DNA from 3 places in the Endozoicomonas sp. ALB115 genome. Region 2 is predicted to be linked to each of the others. Evidence: predicted binding sites of a transcription regulator. Region 2 holds the regulator's gene; each other region holds the start of a gene.
The links. The regulator LexA, encoded in region 2, represses DNA repair genes until DNA is damaged. The targets are predictions, from matches to a motif close to TACTGTNTANNTANACAGTA.

Region 1 (7,605 bases), on a different contig from region 2:
CCGGGCATCTCAATTTCCAGCGCTTTGATGGCGATCACCGCCTGGGTCCTGCTTCTGACCCCCAGTTTTTTGAAAATGGCGGTCACATGGGCCTTGATCGTCGCTTCCGAAACATTCAGGTCATAGGCAATCTGCTTATTCAACAGGCCTTCACTGATCATGCCCAGAACCCTGAACTGCTGTGGTGTCAGGGTTGCCAGTCTGGCTTCCATATCACTGCTTTGCCGGGATTCGACAGGTTGGAAATTATCAGGCCACCAGTTTTCTCCATCCAGAACTTTGATAATGGCGACTTTCAGGACATCCAGCGGCGTAGACTTTGGAATGAAGCCACTGGCTCCATGGTTTTTGGTTTTCTGTATGATCTGCTGGTCATCAGAAGCTGAAACAATGACAACAGGAACATCCGGATATTGCCCTCTGAGAAATATCAACCCGGACAGCCCGTGCGCTCCCGGCATGTGCAGATCCAGCAAGATGAGATCCGGTGAGGCATTGTTGTCCAGAAGCATTTGCAGTTCAGCGATTGAACCAGCTTCGTGGATCACAGGTTCCTTGAGTGCGTGACCAACAGAGGACTTGAGAGCAGTCCGGAATAAGGGGTGGTCATCGGCAATTATTATTGTGTAGTCCATTTTTTGAGGTTGCCATTATCTGTTTGATCGGTCAATTAAATAACCTCTGTGAACCCTTCAAAGACTCAGAGGTTTATTAAAGTATAAGTAAATCGATTTCATATGATGGAACTATTCTCTGTTGGGGCGGTCATAATTAGTGGATATCTACTGAAATAAGGGCACTAAATGGTTGGTTCGGTCAATTTTTCTTCAGTTCCAGTTGCTGTTGATCAGGGTAAATACACTAAGGAATATTTTGAAGATTATGAATCAAAGGCTCAAAGCCTGGCTGAATTAAAAGAGGACCGGGAAAAGAGTCCTGGATGGAATACAGTCAAGACGGTTGCGGTTTCTTCCCTTGCGGCAGTTTCCCAGCTCGGACAACTGGTTGGTAGCATTTTTGGCCATACTGTCTTTGCGCTCCCATCTGCCTTGGTGGGTGGGGTTTTCGGCTTTTGTGTTTATGCGCCCTTTATGAAGGCTGTGGATCATCTTTCGGGGAGAGAAAACACCAAGTCGTTCCTGGAATATACGATTACTCCAGCAAACATACTGAGTAATTTTATCTATAACCGGGTTACCGACCTTGCCTGTCGATATGTTGTGGGTTTCGGGCTTATGGTTGCGGTTGTGGAACCTGTGAATATCATCCTCGGCGGTCTGGCAGCAGGCACTTTATTGTCCCCACTGATTTACAATGACTTTAAACATAATAAATCCAATAATGTCGAGCATTTCATCGATGGTCCGGGAAATTTTTCAGTCAAGCTCAGTGCACAACACTATTTATGGCAAAAATTTGATGATTGGGCTGCGGGCATTAAAAGAACCCCTTTAGCTCTTCATGATCGAATTGCAGCTAAAGTGGTTGCCGAGCAGGTTTCTATCAAGGAATTGGCTGATCTGGTTGGCTGATGATAAAGGGCATTCATTTCCCCGACTGCTTTACAGGCGCTCAATAACGCCTGTTGCAAAGCACTACACCCATTCTCAGCAGGGCGAAAATTAATCACAGGCATTATGAAGTCGGTGCCTGGTATGGCCCATGAAGGCTTTGCTTTGTGCATTTTGGTGATACCGGACTAAAGCATTCCGGATGTTTGCCATAAATGTCTGAGTAAAATGCCTGTATTTCCGAAAGGTCTTTTTCGATGTCCTCCCCTGGCTCGATAACAGGACCAAATCCTCCGGTTCTGTCCTTGAAATCAAGAAAGGCAAGTACAATGGGGATGCCGGCATTTTTTGCCATATGGTAGAAGCCTGTGTGCCACCGCTCGCCGAGTGCCCGGGTACCTTCAGGGCATATCACCAGGCCCAGCTTTCTGTGTTGCTTGAAAGTACAGACCGCCTGTTCTACCAGGCTGCCTCTTCTGCATCTGCCATTCCGATCCAGTGGAATCCCTCCCATCCAGCGCATAACCCAGTTGAACGGCCCCCAGAACAGGGTGTGTTTGCCCACCCAGTAACACTGTACACCGGTAGCAAGGCCAATCGCCATGCCATAGACAAAGTCCCAGTTACTGGTATGGGGAGCACCAACAAGCACGTACCTGGCCAGGCGTGGGGCTCTGCCCTGAATCCTCCAGCCCATCACTTTGAGAAACAGTTTTGCGAATATAGAAAGGGTCTGGCTGACAATGGGTGTATTGAAAATTGTGATTTGCATAGTTCAGAGGGTGCCTTGCTATCCCGTTTACAGGAAGCGGTGTTGAAAGCTATCAAAAGAGCGATCGCTTTGAGCACAGCTTCATAACAGAAAATGAATGTATGCAGCCTTAACGACTGGTTAACAGGCAAGGAATTGCTTGCCAAAAGCATTCTGTATGTATATACAGTGCTTATCCCGGAGCTAATTGGAACATGATGGAAAGTAATGCCATTCTTGAGCAAAAGGTGGTCCAGAGAAAAATCATACATATCGATTTTGACGCCTTCTTTGCCAGTATTGAAATACGTGATAATCCGAGGTTGTCAGGAAAGGCGGTTGCTGTCGGGGGGGCTCCGGATCGTAGAGGGGTGATTGCCACTTGTAACTATGAGGCGCGTCGATTTGGTGTGCATTCAGCCATGTCTTCAGCCCAGGCGATGCGGCTCTGCCCGGAGCTGAAGATCATTCCTCCCCGCTTTTCTGTTTATCGTGCCGCGTCTTCTGAAGCTCATGCCATTTTTCGCCAATATACTGATTTAATTGAACCTTTGTCCCTGGATGAGGCCTATCTCGATGTCACCGGAACTCATCTTTGCCGAGGCAGTGCCACCTTGATTGCCGAGGAAATCCGGCAGAAAATTTTTCAACAATTGCATGTCACCGTCTCTGCCGGCGTTGCCACCAATAAGTTTCTGGCGAAGATTGCCAGTGACTGGAATAAACCCAATGGCCTTTTTGTGATCACTCCGGAACAGGCGGATGATTTTATTTTCGATCTGCCTGTGAAAAAAATTCATGGGGTAGGTCGGGTTACCGCCGGGAAACTGCATAAAAAAGGCATCAATACCTGCGGGCAATTACGCCAGTACTCCATTCTTGAGTTAAGTCGCTGGTTTGGCAGTTTTGGTGAACGGTTGTGGGAGCTTTCCCGGGGGCGGGATGATCGTGAGGTGCAGACCAGTCGGCGCAGGAAGTCCCTTTCTGTTGAGCATACTTATGATAAAGACCTGGCGGGGCTTGCGGATATTACTGCACAGGTTATCCCGTTGCTTGAAGAACTTCAGGAACGCTACCAGCGTATTGAAAAGGAATACGAGGTGCATAAGCACTTTGTTAAGGTAAAGTTTGCTGATTTTACCCAGACCACCCTTGAGGAGAGTCTGCCGACAACCGGTGAAAGTGTTAAGGAGCATTTTACTCAGTTGCTGGTAAGAGCCTGGGAACGGGGAGGTCGTCCGGTCAGGCTTCTTGGCTTAGGGGTCAGGCTTGTGGATCTCCGTGAAGAAAGAGCGCTTGAGCAGCTGGAGCTTTTTGAAAAGAAAATTATGGGGCTGGCTTAGGCTCCCGTTTTTTTTCTGCCAGCTGTCCCATCATATTGCTGACCAGACAATAAGCCACGAACCAATAAAAGCCAGAGTGCAATGCTGCATCAAATTGCACAATCTGCCTGGATTCGTCATGTCCAGCCGCAGTGGCATTGGCCGCCAGAAAGGCGATAAGTACACCAATAGCAAACACATCAGCCATGGACCATTTGCCCAGTAAACTGTTCAGCCTGAGCAGTATTTGGTTTTCCCTGACAAAATTAGCCAGCAACAGGAAGCCCAGTTTTATCACCGGTATCACCAGGCTGAAGGTGACAATCAGTACTGCCACAAAATAATAGCCACTGCTCCAGAGGTCTTCAGCGGTACCAAGAATGGAACGCTTCTTTTCATAAACAGTGGATGTCCCTTTAACTTCCAGACGATCAAGGAACTGGGTAGCCAGACCCGCCATGGCAGGATGAAGGTTCTGCTGCTGAACGATATGCCTTGCCTCATTCAGCATTGCCTGACGATCAAGATCGGCCTTGATGGTCATCATGGGTTGAGTCACTCCCGGAATCAGCAGGCAAAGGGAGGTGATTATCATCAGCGTGAGTAGCCACCTGGAAGCTGTCATCAACGACCTCATTGTTCTTCTTAATAAGGAATAGATTCTGATAGCTCAGTTTGGTCTAAGGAGCGACGTTTGTCAGCTTGCTAATCATGATGGGTCTATTTCATGCTGGTTCAAAATGTTCAACCATCAGTTGTAAGTTGTGCTGACCACGGAATTCATTGATATCGAGTTTATAGACAGCCTTGATCTGACGAATATTGGGATCAGGCCACACTCTTTTGTCAATATTAAAGGCAATGGCATCCAGCCAGAGTTCGCTGCCGGGTATCTTGAGTACCATTTTGAGGTGCTTCTCTCCCACCAGTTTCTGCTGAATGATTTGGAATTGACCATCAAAGCAGGGCTCAGGAAAACTTTGTCCCCATGGCCCGCCCTCGCGAAGGGTATAGGCGGTTGCCATGGTTACCTGACCGGGCATCAGTTCACCGTCAGTGTGCATTTCTGCCTGAAGGTCTTCAGCGGTCAGTTGTTTTCTGACCTCAAGGTCAAAAGCCGTTTGAAATTCGTTGAATTTTGCTTTTGGTATGGACAGCCCCGCGGCCATGGCGTGACCACCAAATTTAATAATAAGTCCGGGGTTATCCCTGGCAATACTGTCCAGTGCATCACGCATGTGCAGTCCCTGAATCGACCTGGCAGAGCCTTTCAGTTCTGGCTCTCCCACAGGATTATCGGCTTCAGCAAAAGCAATCACCGGACGGTTCAGTTTCTCTTTTACCCGGGACGCCAGAATGCCAACCACGCCCTGGTGCCAGCTTTCCTGAAACAAGCTGACGCCCCATGGCAGGTCTGTTTGCTGGTTAAAGCGGATTTTCTCCAACTCTGCCATGGCCTGGCTGTGCATGCTGCCCTCAATGGCTTTTCGGTCACGGTTAAGACCATCCAGCTCAACGGCCAACTCCCTTGCCCGGTTTATATCGTCGCAAAGGAGCAGTTCGATACCAATCGACATATCATCCAGACGTCCAGCCGCATTAAGTCTTGGACCCAGGGCAAAGCCCAGGTCAGACGCGACCAGTTTTTCAGCATTTCTACCGGATACCTCAATCAGCGCTGTAATACCCGGTCGGCAGCGGCCGGAGCGGATACGGGCAAGTCCCTGGAAAACCAGTATGCGGTTATTGCTGTCCAGCTTGACCACATCAGCCACTGTGCCGAGGGCAACAAGGTCGAGAAGTTCGGCCAGATTGGGCTCTGTGCTCCCCTGAAAATACTCCCGTGACCGCAACAGAGTTCGCAAGGCACACATCAGGTAGAAAATAACGCCTACCCCGGCGGTATTTTTGCCGGGAAACGGACAGTCTGGCTGATTAGGGTTAACAATCGCATCGGCTTCGGGCAGTTCGCGACCAGCCAGATGGTGGTCGGTAACCACCACTTTCATACCTTTGTTTTTTGCTGCCAGGACACCGGTAAGGCTGGAGATGCCATTATCAACGGTGATTAATACATCCGGTTGAAAGGGCAGGGCGGCTTCAACAATTTCAGGGGTCAGGCCATAACCATAGTCAAAGCGGTTGGGCACCAGAAAATCAGCATGGCCACCCATGCTTCTCAACGCCAGAACCGCGAGAGCACTGCTGGTGGCACCATCACAGTCGAAGTCGCCAACAATGAGCATGCGCTGCTGGTTGATAATAGCCTCAGCCAGAATGTCAGCGGCTTTATCGATATCCCTGAGTTGCCGGTAGTCGCTTAACTGTTGCAGCTGACGTGGCAGTTCATCCTGAGTTTTAACGCCCCGGGCACTGTATATTCTGGCCAGCAGAGGATCCATCTCGGGCGTGAAGCAACAGGTTGAAAGGTCGTAGGTGCGGCGGATTATATTCACAGGCATAAATGAAACAACAGGCGATGAAGCGAAAGGAAGTGTCAGGGTAACACAGTTTCCGTTTAGCGGGGGCGATAAATAGAGAGCCTGCAAAGTACCGTAATGGATTACTTTAACGCGTTTATCTTCCGTCTCAGTTCAGCCATATAATGCACATGTGACCGACTATGACGGCCATACAATGTATTTTTTCCCGTGGCCTTATGAGCGTGAATTATGGCCCGTCGACCAAGGATGGTTGGAGCCAGACGTTTATGCCATCGCTTATAGCCAAATCGGGTTTCATTGGTGACAGTTTCCAGAACACTCCCTGTTCTGGATCGGCAGAATCACAACTGCTTGAAGGCGACACCAGCATGCACTTTGCAGGTGTGATGGTTTTGAACGTCAGGTGCTTTGGATGAAAGACTTGAGAGATGAAAGTTCGTTGTCAAGAATATCGTAACGCTCCTCCCGCTCAAACAAATCAGCCATATAAGCTGGCAGTGCGGGTGCATCCAGGCCCGCTTTGACGATCGCCTCAGGGAATTTCACCGGGTGGGCGGTTGCCAGGGTTACCACTGGCGTTTCTCTGGCCAACCCAACTTCTTCCGTTGCCCGGATACCGGTTGCTGTATGGGGGTCCGCAAGATACCCGGTGTTATTATACAGGGCACTGATCGTATCGCAGACCTGCTGATCATCAGAACGGCTGCTATCAAACAGTGCTCTGATGGCCTGCCACACATCATTATCAACACGGATATTTCCTGTTTCCCTGAAACCAGACATCAATTCCGCCAGGGTGTCGCCATTACGGTTATGCATATCAAACAGCAGGCGTTCAAAGTTACTGGAAACCATGATGTCCATACTGGGCGACAGTGTCTGCTGCAGTGCTTCCTTGCGGTAGTCATTGTTCTGGAAGAAACGGTGGAGAATGTCATTGTGATTGGTGGCAACAATCAGTTTCTCTATGGGCAGGCCCATTCCCCGGGCGATATAGCCTGCAAAGATATCGCCAAAGTTGCCGGTAGGCACTGCAAAGCTGACAGGCTGATCCGGCGCACCAAGGGCCAGGGCCGCGTGAAAATAATAGACAATCTGGGCCATGATTCTGGCCCAGTTGATGGAGTTAACGGCAACGAGCCGGGTGTTCTCCGGCAGGAACGACTGGTCGGCGAAACATCTTTTCACCATATCCTGGCAGTCATCAAAATTGCCCTGTATGGCAATGTTGTGAACATTGCTGTCCAGAACCGTCGTCATCTGGCGACGCTGAACTTCTGATACCCGTTGATAAGGATGAAGAATAAATATATCCAGATGATCGCTATGGCGACAGCCTTCGATGGCTGCCGATCCGGTATCACCAGACGTTGCACCCAGTACTATGGCCTTTTCATTACGATCTGTCAGTGTGTGGTCCAGAAGGCGACCAAGCAGTTGCAGTGCAAAGTCTTTGAAGGCCAGGGTTGGGCCGTGGAAAAGTTCCATAACCCACTGATTGGCACCCAGTTGCTGAAGTGGTGCGACAGCCTGATGGCTGAACCCGGCGTAACTGTCATCAATCATCTGCCTGAGTT
Region 2 (7,605 bases):
GGCCAACAGGCAAGGCGGAAACGGATAAAGCCCTGGCTCAGTTACAGCAGGGTCAATACGCTCTGACCAGCCGGGAAGATAAGCCAACCCAGAGCAAGCCTTCGGCACCTTTTATCACATCAACACTGCAGCAGTCGGCCAGCACGCGCCTGGGTTTCAGTGTCAAGAAAACCATGATGCTGGCGCAGCGCCTGTATGAGGCGGGTTACATCACCTACATGCGTACCGACTCCACCAATCTGAGTCAGGATGCGGTTGCCAGTGCCCGGTCCTTTATTGCCAAACAGTATGGTGATCAATACTGTCCGGAGCAGCCAAATCTGTACAGCAGCAAGCAAGGTGCCCAGGAAGCTCACGAAGCGATTCGACCATCCAGTGTTACGTTAAAGCCTGATGATCTGTCTGGAATGGAGCGGGATGCGGAGCGTTTGTACGATTTGATCTGGCGTCAGTTCGTTGCCTGTCAGATGACGCCTGCTGAGTATCTCAGTACGTCTCTGGTCGTCGACGTTAACGGCTATCAGCTCAAAGCCAGGGGACGGACATTGAAGTTTGATGGCTATACCCGGGTGCAAAAGCCTCTGGCCAGAAAAGGCGAAGATGTGATTCTGCCGGATCTGCAAAAAGGGGTAGCCCTGACCCTGGAAAAACTGGACCCCAAACAGCTGTTCACCCGCCCACCGGCCCGTTTCAGCGAAGCGGCACTGGTCAAGGAGTTGGAGAAACAGGGTATTGGTCGGCCGTCGACCTATGCGTCGATTATTTCCACCATTCAGGACCGTGGTTACGTTTCAGTGAAGAATCGCCGCTTTTATGCGGAAAAAATGGGCGATATTGTCACTGATCGTCTGAATGAGTCGTTTAATGAGCTCATGGACTTTCACTTCACGGCAAGAATGGAAGAGAAACTCGATGATATTGCTGAAGGTGAAAAAAACTGGAAGCAGGTTCTTGATGATTTTTATACCGACTTTACCCTTCAGTTAACCCAGGCTGAACAGAGTGAAGGAGGGATGCGCGCAAATGAACCCTCCCTGACCGATATAGAGTGTCCTACTTGCCATCGACCCATGATGATTCGTACTGCATCGACCGGGGTGTTTCTGGGTTGTTCCGGTTATTCACTGCCACCGAAGGAACGCTGTAAAACGACGATTAACCTGGTTCCCGGTGAAGAGGTGGAAGACGCCGATGATGAATACGCCGAGGTTAATGCCCTGCGAGCCATGCGTCGTTGTCCCAAGTGCTCTACCGCGATGGAAAGCTATCTGATTGATGAGCAGAGAAAGTTACACGTCTGTGGTAACAACCCTGATTGTTCCGGCTTTGAGGTGGAGAAGGGGAGTTACAAATTAAAAGGTTATGATGGCCCCGTACTTGACTGTGATAAGTGCGGCAGTGAAATGCAGTTGAAAACCGGGCGCTTTGGCAAATATTTTGGTTGTACCAACAGTGAATGCAAGAACACCAGAAAGTTGCTGAAAAGTGGTGAGCCTGCTCCACCCAAAATGGAGCCAGTGCCCATGCCTGAGTTAAAGTGCGTAAAAGTTGATGACCATTATGTGCTCAGGGATGGCGCGTCCGGATTGTTCCTTGCGGCCAGTCAATTTCCCAAGAACAGAGAGACCCGTGCTCCGCTGGTGGCGGAGCTATTGCCCCATCAGGCCATGATCGACCCTAAATACGGTTATCTGATGGATGCTCCCCGTCAGGACCCTGATGGCAATCCGGCAATTATTCGTTACAGCCGTAAGACCAAACAGCAGTACGTTATGTCCGAGCTTGATGGTAAGGCAACGGGCTGGAGTGCGGTATTTGAAGATGGCCGCTGGCATGAAAAGCAGTCTAAAAAGCGCCAGTCCGGTTAGATTTATCTCAAACCCCAGGTTCGTGAGACAGGGCTATGAAGCCCTGTTGTATTATGGCTGTTAAGTAGCTAACCATATGAAATCACATATTTCTGACTCCTTGTTCAGGCACTATGCTTCGTTACAACTCCGGTCACATAGCTACGGCTATGCTCCCTCCGTTGTGCCTCGCATAGCACCTGCCCAAGTAGCCAGAAATATGTGATTTCATATGGCCAGCTACTTATAAACTTTGAGTTCGACAAAGCACAAGTTGTTCCCGAAAGATTGATGGAGTTGGTTATGACAAACAATTGGCAGGGATATACCAATAAAATGCTCTTTCACGCCCGTTTGTTGCTGGATGCCTGGGAAGATGCTGATGATCTTGCCAAGTCGGCATTTCGTGAGGCCTGTCTGAATGCAATGGTTCAGGCTTACCGCTCGTTACTGGCGGAAATTATGACGAATTACCGTTTGCCGGTAAATCAGCTACCCTCTCTTGATGAGGCAATGAACAGTGTTCATCATAAGGGAGAGGTGTCTACTGAGTTGCAGTACATTGAACGTCTTGAGCAACATGATTCCTGGTTGTCGGCGTTATTAAAAAGTCATCAGGACTGTGCCATGCCTATACAGCGTAAAAGTGTTGAGCGGAATGAAATTCCTCTGTTTAATGCCAATAGTGTGCGGTTTGATCAGTCAGAAGGCTTTCTTTCTGTGCTTGAGTCCTTGAAGGAGCTGGTTACCTATAGTCGGAACTTCAGCCTGGAGTGGTAGGTTTCTGATGTTTTCAGGTTTGTTCATTGCCAGCCATATTCAGCTCTTTAGGGCTGATATCTTGAAAGCCTCTGCTGGCTAATGCACAATGCTTCACCGCTAACCCTAAAATCCCGGTATCACTATTTATGTCAGCGTCGTTTCTTGAAATTGTTGAACTGCCTTCCGGCGAAATCGTTTTGCGTCGCAGTGATGAGGAGAACGCCGAGCCTCTGGTTACCATGTCATTCTCCCGGGAGTTGCTTGACTTTCTCCAGGGAGATCAGGTGGAGGTAGCCAAGGCTATGCTGGATGCCTGCATAGAAGAAGTCGGGCGTAAAACAGAAGCTGACGCTGGAGAATACATCCCTGAAAACCGGGTTCTTCATTAACCGTCATACAGACCCTCCAGTTATCCTCTGTTCCTGATTGCCAGTCCCTGACATCGACCTGAGCGAGCGGCGGTCTCGAGTTCAGAGAGTGTGATGCTATCCATCTGCTCGATCCAGCTGACCACGGTGTGGCTGGTGCCTGAGGCCAGTGCCTTGCGAGTGAGTTTCAGTGGGTCTGCCACTGCGGAAGGGTTGAGAACCTGAAGGCGCTGCCTGCTGATGCCCGATGACTTCAGCCAGTTTATGGTGCTTTTTGCCTGTTCACTGGACAGTATCAGGGTAAGCCAGCGTTGATCCTGATGGTTAGCCAGCTCATACAGAACAGTCTTCAGAAAACGTCCTGATTGCCAGGGCGGGCCTGAGAGAATCAGCTCATCAATAAAGCTGACAGGTTCACTGTCAATGCAGGGAGCGTTACCGTTCTGACTGGATGATGGTGTTAATGCTTGCATGTCAGGTCCTCTACATCAGAGATCGTCAGGGTCTAGTGCTGCTAAGCGCTGTTGCCCATACCGTTCGTCCTGAAGCTTGTCGAAGGACCCATAGGGCCTAAAGGCGGAAACTCCGGACTCTGATAGATCGTGCCAAGCACCCTTCGACTCCGCTCAGGGTGAACGTGGTTTACGGGTAATAACGCTTAGCCGCACTAGTTCCTGATAACCCCCACACTCAGTCCTTCGATAGCAAAGGTATCAACGCTGAGGTCTACTTCGATTGTCTTGAATTCTTTGTTTTCCGGGTGCAGGTAAATTCTGTTTTTAACCTGTTCAAAACGTTTGACCGTTACTTCGTCGTCAATTCTGGCAACGACAATCTGGCCATTGGCTGCGGTTGATGTTTTATGGACAGCCAGAAGGTCCCCGTCAAGAATACCGATATCCTTCATGCTCATCCCTTTTACCCGAAGCATGAAGTCTGCTTTGGGGGAAAAGAAATCAGGGTTGATGGACAGGTGGTCTTCAATATGTTCCTGGGCAAGAATGGGGCTTCCTGCAGCAACCTGTCCTACAATAGGCAGGCCGGAAGATTCAGTGCCGGGGATTCGGATACCTCTTGAGGTTCCGGGGGTGATCTCGATAGCTCCCTTGCGGGCGAGGGCTCTGAGATGTTCTTCTGCTGCATTGGGTGATCGGAACCCGAAGGTCTGTGCGATTTCTGCACGAGTGGGGGGGAAACCGGTCTCTTCTATATGAGATTTGATCAGTTCAAGAATCTCAGTCTGGCGCTTGGTCAATTTATACATGATTAAATCTGTGTTTTTATACAGTACATGTAATTATATACAGTATTTTGCTGACTGCAACCACCCCTGTCTTATTAATCTAACTTGATGTTTCAGTTGGCAAACGTTAGTTTTAAACAAATGTTTACATTGGAGGTTTTACAGACATGTCACAGTCAGCGACAGTAGACAGGATTCTGGACGCTGCCGAGAAGTTATTTGCTGAGCATGGGTTCGCAGAGACCTCGCTGCGTTCAATTACCAGTCAGGCGGGTGTTAACCTGGCCGCTGTTAATTACCACTTCGGCTCCAAAAAATCCCTGATCCAGGCGGTCTTTTCCCGTTTTCTTGATCCTTTTGTCAGCAATCTTTCCGGGGCTCTTGTGCGATATCAGGATAATAATGACGTTCTTGATCTGGAAGAAATACTTCATTTACTGGTGGATCAGATCATGGCGGTTAAACCCCGCAGCCCTGAAGATCTCTCTGTTTGTATGAGGATGATTGGCCTGGCCTACACACAGGGCCAGGGGCATCTGAAGAAATATTTGCGCGACGTCTACGGGGAAGTATTCCAGGCTTATCTGGAGTTGCTGGTAAAAGCGTGTCCTGAGTTGCCATTGAATGACCTGTTCTGGCGCGTCTATTTTATTCTGGGTTCCGCTGTGTTTACCCTTTCAGGAGCGGATGCACTGAGGGCTATTGCGGAAAGCGATTATGGGGTCAGGACTGAACTGGAAGATATCATGAGAAAGATGGTGCCTTTCATGGCGGCAGGTCTAAGATCGCACACCTGACGGATCATTTAACCATACAGAGCTTGATTTACCGATGCATCTTACTGTTCATATTGCCAGTCAGGAGATGGTGCTGCATGAGAAGGACGGCAAGCGCCGTGTTTATTCTGTGTCTACTGCCAGCAAGGGAGTCGGGCAGCAGGAGGGGAGCTGGCAAACACCTCTTGGTCAGCATGTTATCCGGGCGAAAATTGGTGCCGGTCTGCCGACTAATTCAGTATTTGTCGGACGTCGCTTTACCGGTGAGATTTATTCCCCCGGGCTTTGTCAGCAGTACCCTGAAAGAAAGGACTGGATATTAACCAGAATTTTATGGCTCAGTGGCCTGGAGCCCGGATATAACCGGCTGGGTAATGTTGATACCATGCGTCGCTATATCTATATCCACGGTTCGCCGGATACGGCAGTGATGGGTGAACCCGGCTCGCGGGGATGTATCCGAATGCATGGGGAAGATATTATCGATCTGTTTGACCGTGTAGATACCGGTACCAGGATAGATATACAGCTTAGCTGATACCGTTTTTTTTAGAGGATAGAGTCGTGCCAACAGGCCTGAACCGTGGTGTTCTTTTGATTGATCTCGAGGGAGTGCAGCTGACCGCCGAAGAACACCAGCTGCTTTCCCTGCCCGGTGTTGCGGGTATTGTCCTTTTTTCCAGGAACTATCAGAGTCGGGAACAGTTAATTGCCATGGTTCGTTCTGTCCGGAATGTTCGTCGGGATCTGTTAATCTGTGTGGATCAGGAAGGTGGGCGTGTGCAACGCTTCAAGGACGGATTTACCCGTCTACCCCCGGCGCAGGCTTATGGGGCATTTGACCCGGATCAGCAGTATCAGATGGCTTATCAGTCAGGCTGGCTGATGGCCTCTGAGTTGCTGGCCTGCGGGATAGATCTTTGCCTGGGGCCGGTGCTGGATATTGATCATGGTAAAACGTCGATCGTGGGAGATCGGGCTTTTGGGCGTTCGATTGAGCAGGTGAATCACCTGGCCTCATTGTGGATTGATGGGGTTCATGAAGCGGGAATGTCTGTGGTTATCAAGCACTTTCCGGGCCATGGGAATGTGGATGCTGATTCCCATGTGAGCCTTCCCCTGGATGATCGTACTTTTGATGAGATCTGTCAGTCGGACCTGGAGCCTTTCCGGGTAATGATTCAAAAGGGGGTTGAGGCATTAATGTCGGCCCATATCCTGTTTCCCGCTATTGACCGGCATCCGGTGGGTTATTCTTCAGAATGGCTGAAAGGGGTGTTACGCAATCAGCTGTCATTTGAGGGGCTGGTTATCAGCGATTGCCTGTCGATGGAGGGAGCGGCGAAAACCGGCAGTTATCCTGCCAGGGCCAGGGCAGCCCTGGATGCTGGTTGTGATCTCCTGATTATCTGTAATCGTCAGGGGGTTCGGGAGGTACTGGCTGAGATAGACGGCTCGGGTTTACAGGGTGTCGGTCCGGATGGTTTGATGCCTGACTCTTACACTGACTGGGCGTCTCTTGAACAGTCAGAGCGCTACAGGAAGGCGCGTAAAATGCTGGTAGAAGCTTTTGGAACAGGCTGACTTTAATGGTGCCATGGCCATCACCGTCCGGCAATTCAGGGAAACTTTCTTTCTAAGCGGTTGTAGGAATGCTTGAAAGAGGATAGTAAACAAACTGGCTACAATTTATAAAAATAACCAACTGAAATCCCTGAATGATCCCGATTATGAACCCCGAATTTATCTCGTTCTATTCTCATTTGATGATTGCCTTTTTGCTGGCTGCTGCTTCATTTTATGGCATAAAGTGGTTGGCCCATGGTGAGCAAAAGGGGCCGGAACGGGTCTTCTGGTGCCTGGCTATCAACATACTGCACAGACCCTTGCTGACGCTGCCCTGGGTGTTGTTCATTCTCTATTCGGCGCATTACTGGCCGGGGCTTGAGCGGTCGGATGTCAATGAAACCCTGCAACTGATTCAAAAACTCATTCTGACCATCTATCCGGCCTGGTTTATCTGGGAAATCAGCCTGAATATGCCAGAGGTGCTGGATTCCATGGGCGAGCGGTGGCGTGAGCGTTTATCGCCTTCAGTGATTGCCCGTTCAGTGCAGCTGATTATCGTTGTTTCTACATTGTTGAGTCTTGCCCAGGCCTTCGGCTATAGCCTGTCAACCCTTCTGGCCTTTGGTGGTATTGGCGGTATTATTCTGGGTCTTGCTGCCAAGGACTGGCTGGCAAACTTTTTCGGTGGATTAATGCTGATGTTGGATCGTCCTTTTACCGAGGGTGACTGGATTCGCTCTCCGGACCGATCCATTGAAGGGCATATCGAAAAGGTTGGCTGGCGTCTGACAAAAATAAGAACCTTTGATAGACGGCCTATTTATGTTCCAAACTCAATCTTTACCGGCATCGTGGTGGAGAATGCCACTCGAATGAAAAACCGCCGAATGATTGAAAATTTTGCTCTTCGTTACGAGGATATTGGCAAAATACCCCGCATTCTCAGTCGCATAGATGATCTTGTTCAACAGGTTCCCGAGGTTGACAGTCGTGAGCCTCATTATGCCGTTTTCATCCGTTATGATGATTCTGCCCTTTTA
Region 3 (7,605 bases), on a different contig from region 2:
CTGAAGGTATTGCAGCATTATTACCGCCGTCCGGGACCGGAACGCGTGATCCAGAGCCTTGGCAGACATACCTTGCCAACCGTGTGGAAACCGCTGCACAGCTGCAGTCATGTCCTGCGGGCCAGGAATAATGGGCTCTGGTATATGGAATTGCTGGAAAAATTTCAGCTGCATTACCTGCGCCCGGAAAAAAAAGAACTCCTGGCGCTGGCGATTATCTACCATGCTGCTGCTGCCGAAGATGTCGCCAAATCAGTGGAAGAAACAAGGTCAGCTGACTATTTCAAAAGGGACCTGATCGGGCACTATCCTGAACCGCTGCTGAAGGATATGGCAAAGGCGATGGTCAGCAAGGAAAATGATGTCAATGGCGCAGATGAGCAGAACCTGTCTGACTCCGTGCGCTGGTATCTGCGCATATTACGCTTTGCAGATCGTATGGACATTATCCGTTGTTGCGGGGTTGGGGCTGATTTTCCCGGATCAACGGTCGGGGGGTTTGACGCTACACGTCTTGACCTGCCGCCGCAGTTGCCCTGGGATTTTACCTCCGGGCCTGGCAACGGGACTGAATTTCAACGGCATCTGGTAGCCGCCATGCATGGTGCGGCTGATCTGGCGCAAGTAACCGGGCAACCCAACGATCACCGCGAAAAAAAATATACCGAGGCCTACGGTCTGATTGACAATGGCTCAGAGATTTCTGAGCACTTTGAATGGACAACTGAGCCAGTGGAAAGAATGAACCGGTTTATTGATGACAATGTTCGGCGCACAATTGCTCAGGCCGCTGGAATTATTGTCTGTTCAGACCCCTACCACCAGGCTTGCAGGGCTGATCAGAGCAAAGGCATCACTTATGGTATTCATAACAGCTGGTATGATCTCCACCAGATAGAGATTCCGGCCGGAATGACGCTGCTGGAAAAGATGCAGTACAGGCATAACCCATCACTGCTAAGCCCGGCAACACAACAGGCATTGGAGCAAGAGGTGCAACGGCTGAAGAGCCAGGGAATACGAATGAACCCAGGGACCTTGACGCAGGAAACACTGACTTCGTCGAAAGCGCAGGAAGTGCTGAAAGAGCGGGGTATTACCGTGGTTTGTGAGAAGCGTCCCTACTGTACCGACGATGACCGCCAGCTAGAGAAAGTAATGTTCGTACCGAAGCAGATACCTGAACCCGCGCGTTCACAACCAGAAAATCAGCCTGACACAGACCAAGGCTTTTCGTGTCAAATCCTCTGAACCCAAGGTCGCAGTATACCTGGCAGGGCTGGCTACCAGAGTTTTAGACCTGACTTGAGCTGGAAATTGACTAGCTGATTCCCAGACAGCCTTCTGGACAAAACAACTGTATTTATATACAGTATAAAGAACCCAATACAGGAGGAAGCCCATGTCCATTACCCCCATGTGGCGAGTTGACCGGGACGGAAGCATGTTTACTGATAAGAAAGCCGCAGAAGAACACGATCGTATGCTTGAGCTGGCCGATGGCATCACGGGTATGCTGGAAGCCAATTTCAAGATCGATGAACAACTGGCGGAAGAGATCGGTCTGCTGCTGTCACGGAACAAGGATATTCTCGCCAAAGCCTTTAAAGGCAAACCTGAAATCCTGCAGGAGATCAAACTGGAGAGCGAACCTGCAGAAAACAACACCGTAGATATTCGTGAAGCGATTGCCTGATATTGATAAGCCACAAAGGCGTGATATTGCTCATAGTGAAATATCCTTTGTGGTTACCAATCACATTTTATGAATACTTAAAATAACAGCTGATTCGGTACTTTCCATAGGCTAGTAAATGTTTTCAATGTAATTGATGGGTTCCTCCTATCAATGACTCCCAAGCTCCGTTCGTCCTGAGCGGAGTCGAAGGGCGTAAACACCATACCCTGAATAAAGACTTTGCCAATCACCCTTCGACTCTGCTCAGTGTGAACGGAGATTGTACACACCAAACTCATTGAAATGATGCGGAAAGCTGTCCGAGAACCCGGTAGTCGGCAATGAAGGGTGCTTCCTGATTCAGCCCCACAGTGTATAATCACCGGTTTATCCAAATCCGGAGCCCCCTGCTCTTCAGGAGTTCCGGGAACAGTTGGAACCTCTACTGGAAAAGCAGTTATGGAAAAGACGTTCAACCCCCAAGCCATCGAACGCACGTTGTATCAAAACTGGGAAGAGAAAGGCTATTTTGCGCCGGCTTCTGACCAGCGCGGTAACAGCACGCCCTACTCCATCATGATCCCCCCTCCCAATGTCACCGGCAGCCTGCACATGGGCCATGCCTTCCAGGACTCCATTATGGATGCCCTGATCCGCTACCACCGGATGAAAGGCTGCAACACGCTCTGGCAGGTGGGTACTGACCATGCGGGTATCGCAACCCAGATGGTGGTTGAACGCAAGATCCTGGCAGAAGAAGGCAAAACCCGTCACGACTACGGACGTGAAGCCTTTACCGATAAAATCTGGGAGTGGAAGGAAGAGTCCGGTGGCACCATCACCCGTCAGCTTCGTCGCCTGGGGGCATCTGTTGATTGGGATACCGAGCGTTTCACCATGGACAAGGGCTTCTATGCCGCTGTCCAGGAGGTCTTTGTCCGCCTTTATGAAGACGACCTGATCTACCGGGGCAAGCGTCTGGTGAACTGGGACCCAAAACTGCACACCGCTATCTCCGACCTGGAAGTGGAAAACAAAGAAGTCAAAGGCAATATGTGGCACCTGCGCTATCCACTGGCGGATGGCGAGAAAACCGCAGAGGGCAAAGACTATATCGTGGTAGCCACCACCCGTCCTGAGACCATGCTGGGGGATACCGGTGTGGCGGTTAACCCGGAAGATGAGCGTTACCAGGCCCTGATCGGCAAAGCGGTTATTCTGCCCCTGGTCAACCGTCGCATCCCGATTGTCGCTGATGAACACGCCGATATGGAAAAAGGCACCGGCTGCGTAAAAATCACCCCGGCCCACGACTTTAATGACCATGAAGTTGGCAAGCGCTGCAACCTGCCAATGATCAATGTTATGACCCTGAACGGCGATATCCGCCAGCAGGGTGAAGCCTACAATATTGACGGTACGGCCAATCAATCCATTGATACCACTATTCCAGACGCCTACCAGGGCATGGAGCGCTTTGCTGCCCGTAAGCAGATCGTTGCTGACCTGGATGCCCTTGGTCTGCTGGAAAAAATTGATGACCACACCCTGATGGTGCCTTACGGTGACCGTTCCGGCGTAGTGATTGAGCCGCTGCTGACTGACCAGTGGTTTGTCCGCGCTGCGCCGCTGGCCAAACCGGCTATTGCAGCGGTAGAAGACGGTCGTATTCAGTTCGTGCCCAAACAGTACGAGAACATGTACTTCTCCTGGATGCGTGATATTCAGGACTGGTGTATCTCCCGTCAGCTCTGGTGGGGACACCGAATTCCTGCCTGGTATGACGATGCCGGCAACGTTTATGTTGGTCGCAATGAAACCGAAGTCCGGGAAAAGCACAACATCCCAACGCCTGTTGTCCTGAAACAGGATGACGATGTTCTGGATACCTGGTTCTCTTCGGCACTCTGGACTTTTGGCACCCTGGGCTGGCCAGAGCAGACCGATCGCCTGAACACCTTCCACCCCACCGATGTGCTGGTCACCGGTTTTGACATTATCTTCTTCTGGGTCGCCAGAATGATCATGATGACCATGCACTTTATGAAAGATGAAGACGGCAAACCACAGGTACCGTTCAAGTACGTTTACGTGACGGGTCTGATCCGTGATGAGCATGGCGACAAAATGTCCAAGTCCAAGGGTAACGTCCTTGACCCTCTGGATATGATTGACGGTATCGACCTGGAAGCCCTGGTTGAGAAACGCTGTGGCAATATGATGCAGCCGCAGCTGGCGGAGAAGATCGAAAAACGTACCCGCAATACCTTCCCCGACGGCATTTCTGCCCACGGTACCGATGCCCTGAGATACACCTTGTACTCACTGGCCTCCACTGGGCGTGATATCAACTGGGATATGAACCGTCTGGAGGGCTACCGGAACTTCTGCAACAAGATCTGGAACGCTGCCAACTACGTCAAAATGCACACTGATGAGCAAGACTGTGGTATCGGTGATGAACCTGTTGAACTGACTTTGGCTGATCGCTGGATTGTTTCCCGACTGCAACGGGTTGAAGCCCAGATCGAAAAGAACCTGTCCGAGTTCCGTCTCGATCACGCGTCCCAGAACCTCTACGACTTTGTCTGGAATGAATATTGTGCGTGGTATCTGGAACTGTCCAAGCCCGTTCTATGGGATGAACATGCACCTGCTGAACGTAAGCGCGGCACCCGTCGTACACTGGTTCGGGTTCTGGAGGCTATTATGCGCCTGGCCCATCCGTTTATGCCTTATATCACCGAAGCGATCTGGCAGAACATCAAGCACAATGCTGGCGCTGCCGGTGACACCCTGATGCTGCAGAGCTACCCGGTGTCGGACCCGGCCCGTATTGATGAAACGGCTGAGCGTGATATTGAGTGGCTCAAATCGTTTATCACCGGTATCCGTAACATTCGTGCCGAGTTGAATATTGGCCCAAGCAAGCCGCTGAATGTACTGCTGCGTAACACCTCTGCAGAAGACGTTGCCCGTCTGAATGACAACCAGACCTTCCTGAAGTCCCTGGCCAAACTGGAAGACATCAGGGTTCTGGCCGCCGGTGAAGAAGCCCCCATGGCAACCACTCAGCTGGTAGGCTCCATGGAAGTTCTGGTACCAATGGCTGGCCTGATCGACAAGGAAAAAGAGTCAGCCCGACTCAATAAGGAGATTGAGCGGTTTGCCAAAGAAGTGGCCCGCTTTGAAGGCAAGTTAAACAACGAGAAATTCATCAGCAAGGCACCCGCCGACGTGGTTGCCAAAGAGCAGGCCAAGCTGGCTGAAGCTCAAGCCGCCAGGGCCAAGCTGGAAGAACAGCTGGAGGCGATCAAGGCTTTGTAAACCAGAGCATTGGCAATATAAAAATGGCTGCAATCACTGCAGCCATTTTTTTATGCACCATTATTTTCAGTTTTCTTTTGATTGGTACTTTTTATTAGTTTAATTATTTTTTATTAATTTAATCACTTTTTATTAATTTAATCAGTTTTGCTTCAGCCTGATGCCTTGTTGTATCCGTTGGAGGTTAGAGTAATTCTAACCAGTTATTGAAGAGTGATTCATCTCAATAGCTTATTGCTTTTATAAACTATCCTGAAACAACATCCATATTTCTACAGGCGCTACCCGAAAACCTTAAATTGCTTATGCTTTGCGGGCAGCAACTGGCGACCTTTTCCCGGACTGAGTAATATGATTTATTCTGAGACAAATCCATCAATCGATTTAAATTGAGCTGTTATATGAATGCTAACGAAACCACCGGATCTTATCTCACCAAACAATACAATCCGTCAACTGTAATCAGTTTTCCTGCAGAAACTAAAGCCAGGCATTCTGGCAAAGAAGTTTCTATTGATATGTACCCTGATAAAAGGCCCCAGATATCGGAACAAAACAACAGATACGATGGGCCGTTACTGAAAACCCGAAAAACCGAGCGTGTTCTGGCCACATTGTCAGCGATCGCAATGGGCAGTGCTTCAGTGGTTATCATGCAAGCTGCCGCCCACGTCGGGTGTTTCACTCTGGGTGCCGCAGGTGCGATGTTAGGAGAGATCATAGAAGGACCAGAAGCTCAGTTAACAGCAGGTCGGATAACAGAAGGTCAGTATATTGGTGTAGCGGTTGGTGGCGCTATCGGGTATTTCACAGGATTCAGCGTTGCTGCCTACCTTAGTCCCTACATGGTCGCAAAGGCTTACAATTTTGTTCTGGAGGCGTCCAATGGAACCGGCTGTGAACGGTCAGCACTTGCTGACAGAGTTGTGGCTTACTATGAGCGATAAATATTGAACCTGATCGGTTAGAAAACGGGAACAAAATCCTGTCCCTATTGTCTGATAGACAGCACGGTGCCCAGAAATCAACAAGTACAACACACGCCGTGCTTTTCTTCCTTTCATCCTGCCTCCATTGAGGAGTCGCAGAATATAAACAGGAGCTGTTACCACCATGATAATCAGTGAACCAAATCAATTAATACCACCCGGCATACCTGATACCAAAATCCCGGACAGTAGTGGACCTGAAGCTTCAACTTACGAATGGCTGACCGGTAAGGCAAGACACTCATTAGCTTGCGCTGCACATACCCTTAAGCATCTTCCTAACCCGGCATATTATGCATCATCCGCCCCCGCCAGGCTCATCACTTTGCTAACCTTGGCTGGCAAATGCATCGCTGACGTTACTACTCATACATCGGTCAATGCCAAGCCAACGTCCTTATCAACATTGACAAATTCAACAGACTCATTCCTACCTGTCCCCTTAACGCCCCCTGATGTCAAGTCCCCGGGCAAGCCAGCCTGGATGGCTGCATTGAACAGCCAGAATGAACACGACAGTGGCCAGACTGAAGAAAAGCCCCCCCAGGTGGTGATTGAAAGAGAAGCGACGAAGGATGAGATCGAAGCACCTTTAAGATATAAGCGTTCTCCCAGAGGATCGAGTTCCAGCAGAGGTGGGGGTTCCAGAGGCTCAGGAAGCTCAAGAAGAGGCTCCAGAAGGTCATCAGGAGGAGTCGGTGGAGGTGGTTCCCACCATCCATTACCTGGCCCAAAAGGGGGCAAATCAACTGGCAGACAATGGCTCGGCAGGATTGGTGGTAAAAAGCACATCGGCAGGGAATATGCCAAGATGGAAAAAAACTACTTTACTGGTCGTAAATGGTTCAAACCAAAGGGTATATCAAAGCATGAACCAGTCAACTTACATGACACTTTACTGTTTTCAAAAACTGGCAAACTAAAGGATAAAATCATTACCCCGCAAGGAAATGCATACAAAATCGAAAAAAGTAATCATTGGTTAATGGTAAAAAATGACAAGCAAATTATCTCTACAATACCCAAGGCAGTAAAATTTAACCATGGGGCCAATGCTTTTAAACTCGGTGTTTTTAATATTTACTCTCCGTGGCTTCCCGTCACGGCGTATTTTTTATATCACGACAAAACAGCCATGCCGTTTGAGTTATATTTCAGGCCATCTACTTCAGATAACTCGAAGACAGATATAGGTTACTATGCACCCAGTACTAATGAGTCACCCACCGGAAGTGTGAATCATTTTTCTCCAAATGGTACTTTTGTTTACCAAAACAGCACTGCTGTTATTGATGATTCAGATAAACATTTCATCAAGATTGCATCGGTACCCAAAGGGAGTGCTGTCAGCTTTGCCTTGCTTAATAACCAAAAACCGAAAACCGAAACTGGTGTCCCGACATCTGCCACAGAAACACCCACTTCTTTGCCTGATATAACTACCCCAGCGCATCCCACTAATGGCAGTCAGTCATTGTCGACAAACACCAACTGCACTGACGTATCAGAGCCGACACCCATGCCGATAAAACCGCTTAACTCTACCGACATTGAGAGCAACAATAACATGACCAGGGTAAACACCCTGCTAAATGAAGAAAGCCTCTTAAC

Region 1: a site for LexA is predicted at 2,435-2,454, ahead of dinB (DNA polymerase IV). Genes of this name have one in related genera too.
Region 3: a site for LexA is predicted at 1,356-1,375, ahead of ACO6VE_RS20275 (YebG family protein). Genes of this name have one in related genera too.

What each region holds. Positions count from the first base shown of each region.
Region 1 covers NZ_JBLYZG010000013.1:113,343-120,947, reverse strand. The annotation lists gene ACO6VE_RS08695 (response regulator) at 1-635, opposite strand, end outside; gene ACO6VE_RS08690 (hypothetical protein) at 804-1,532, shown strand; gene ACO6VE_RS08685 (lysophospholipid acyltransferase family protein) at 1,636-2,283, opposite strand; gene dinB (DNA polymerase IV) at 2,478-3,605, shown strand; gene ACO6VE_RS08675 (paraquat-inducible protein A) at 3,589-4,209, opposite strand; gene recJ (single-stranded-DNA-specific exonuclease RecJ) at 4,310-6,046, opposite strand; gene thrC (threonine synthase) at 6,428-7,605, opposite strand, start outside.
Region 2 covers NZ_JBLYZG010000052.1:2,279-9,883, forward strand. The annotation lists gene topA (type I DNA topoisomerase) at 1-1,868, shown strand, start outside; gene ACO6VE_RS18780 (DUF6586 family protein) at 2,151-2,627, shown strand; gene ACO6VE_RS18785 (hypothetical protein) at 2,756-2,998, shown strand; gene ACO6VE_RS18790 (hypothetical protein) at 3,019-3,450, opposite strand; gene lexA (transcriptional repressor LexA) at 3,645-4,241, opposite strand; gene ACO6VE_RS18800 (TetR/AcrR family transcriptional regulator) at 4,388-5,017, shown strand; gene ACO6VE_RS18805 (L,D-transpeptidase family protein) at 5,052-5,534, shown strand; gene nagZ (beta-N-acetylhexosaminidase) at 5,561-6,580, shown strand; gene ACO6VE_RS18815 (mechanosensitive ion channel family protein) at 6,727-7,605, shown strand, end outside.
Region 3 covers NZ_JBLYZG010000063.1:10,965-18,569, reverse strand. The annotation lists gene ACO6VE_RS20280 (hypothetical protein) at 1-1,251, shown strand, start outside; gene ACO6VE_RS20275 (YebG family protein) at 1,403-1,696, shown strand; gene ACO6VE_RS20270 (valine--tRNA ligase) at 2,138-5,005, shown strand; gene ACO6VE_RS20265 (hypothetical protein) at 5,407-5,952, shown strand; gene ACO6VE_RS20260 (hypothetical protein) at 6,119-7,605, shown strand, end outside.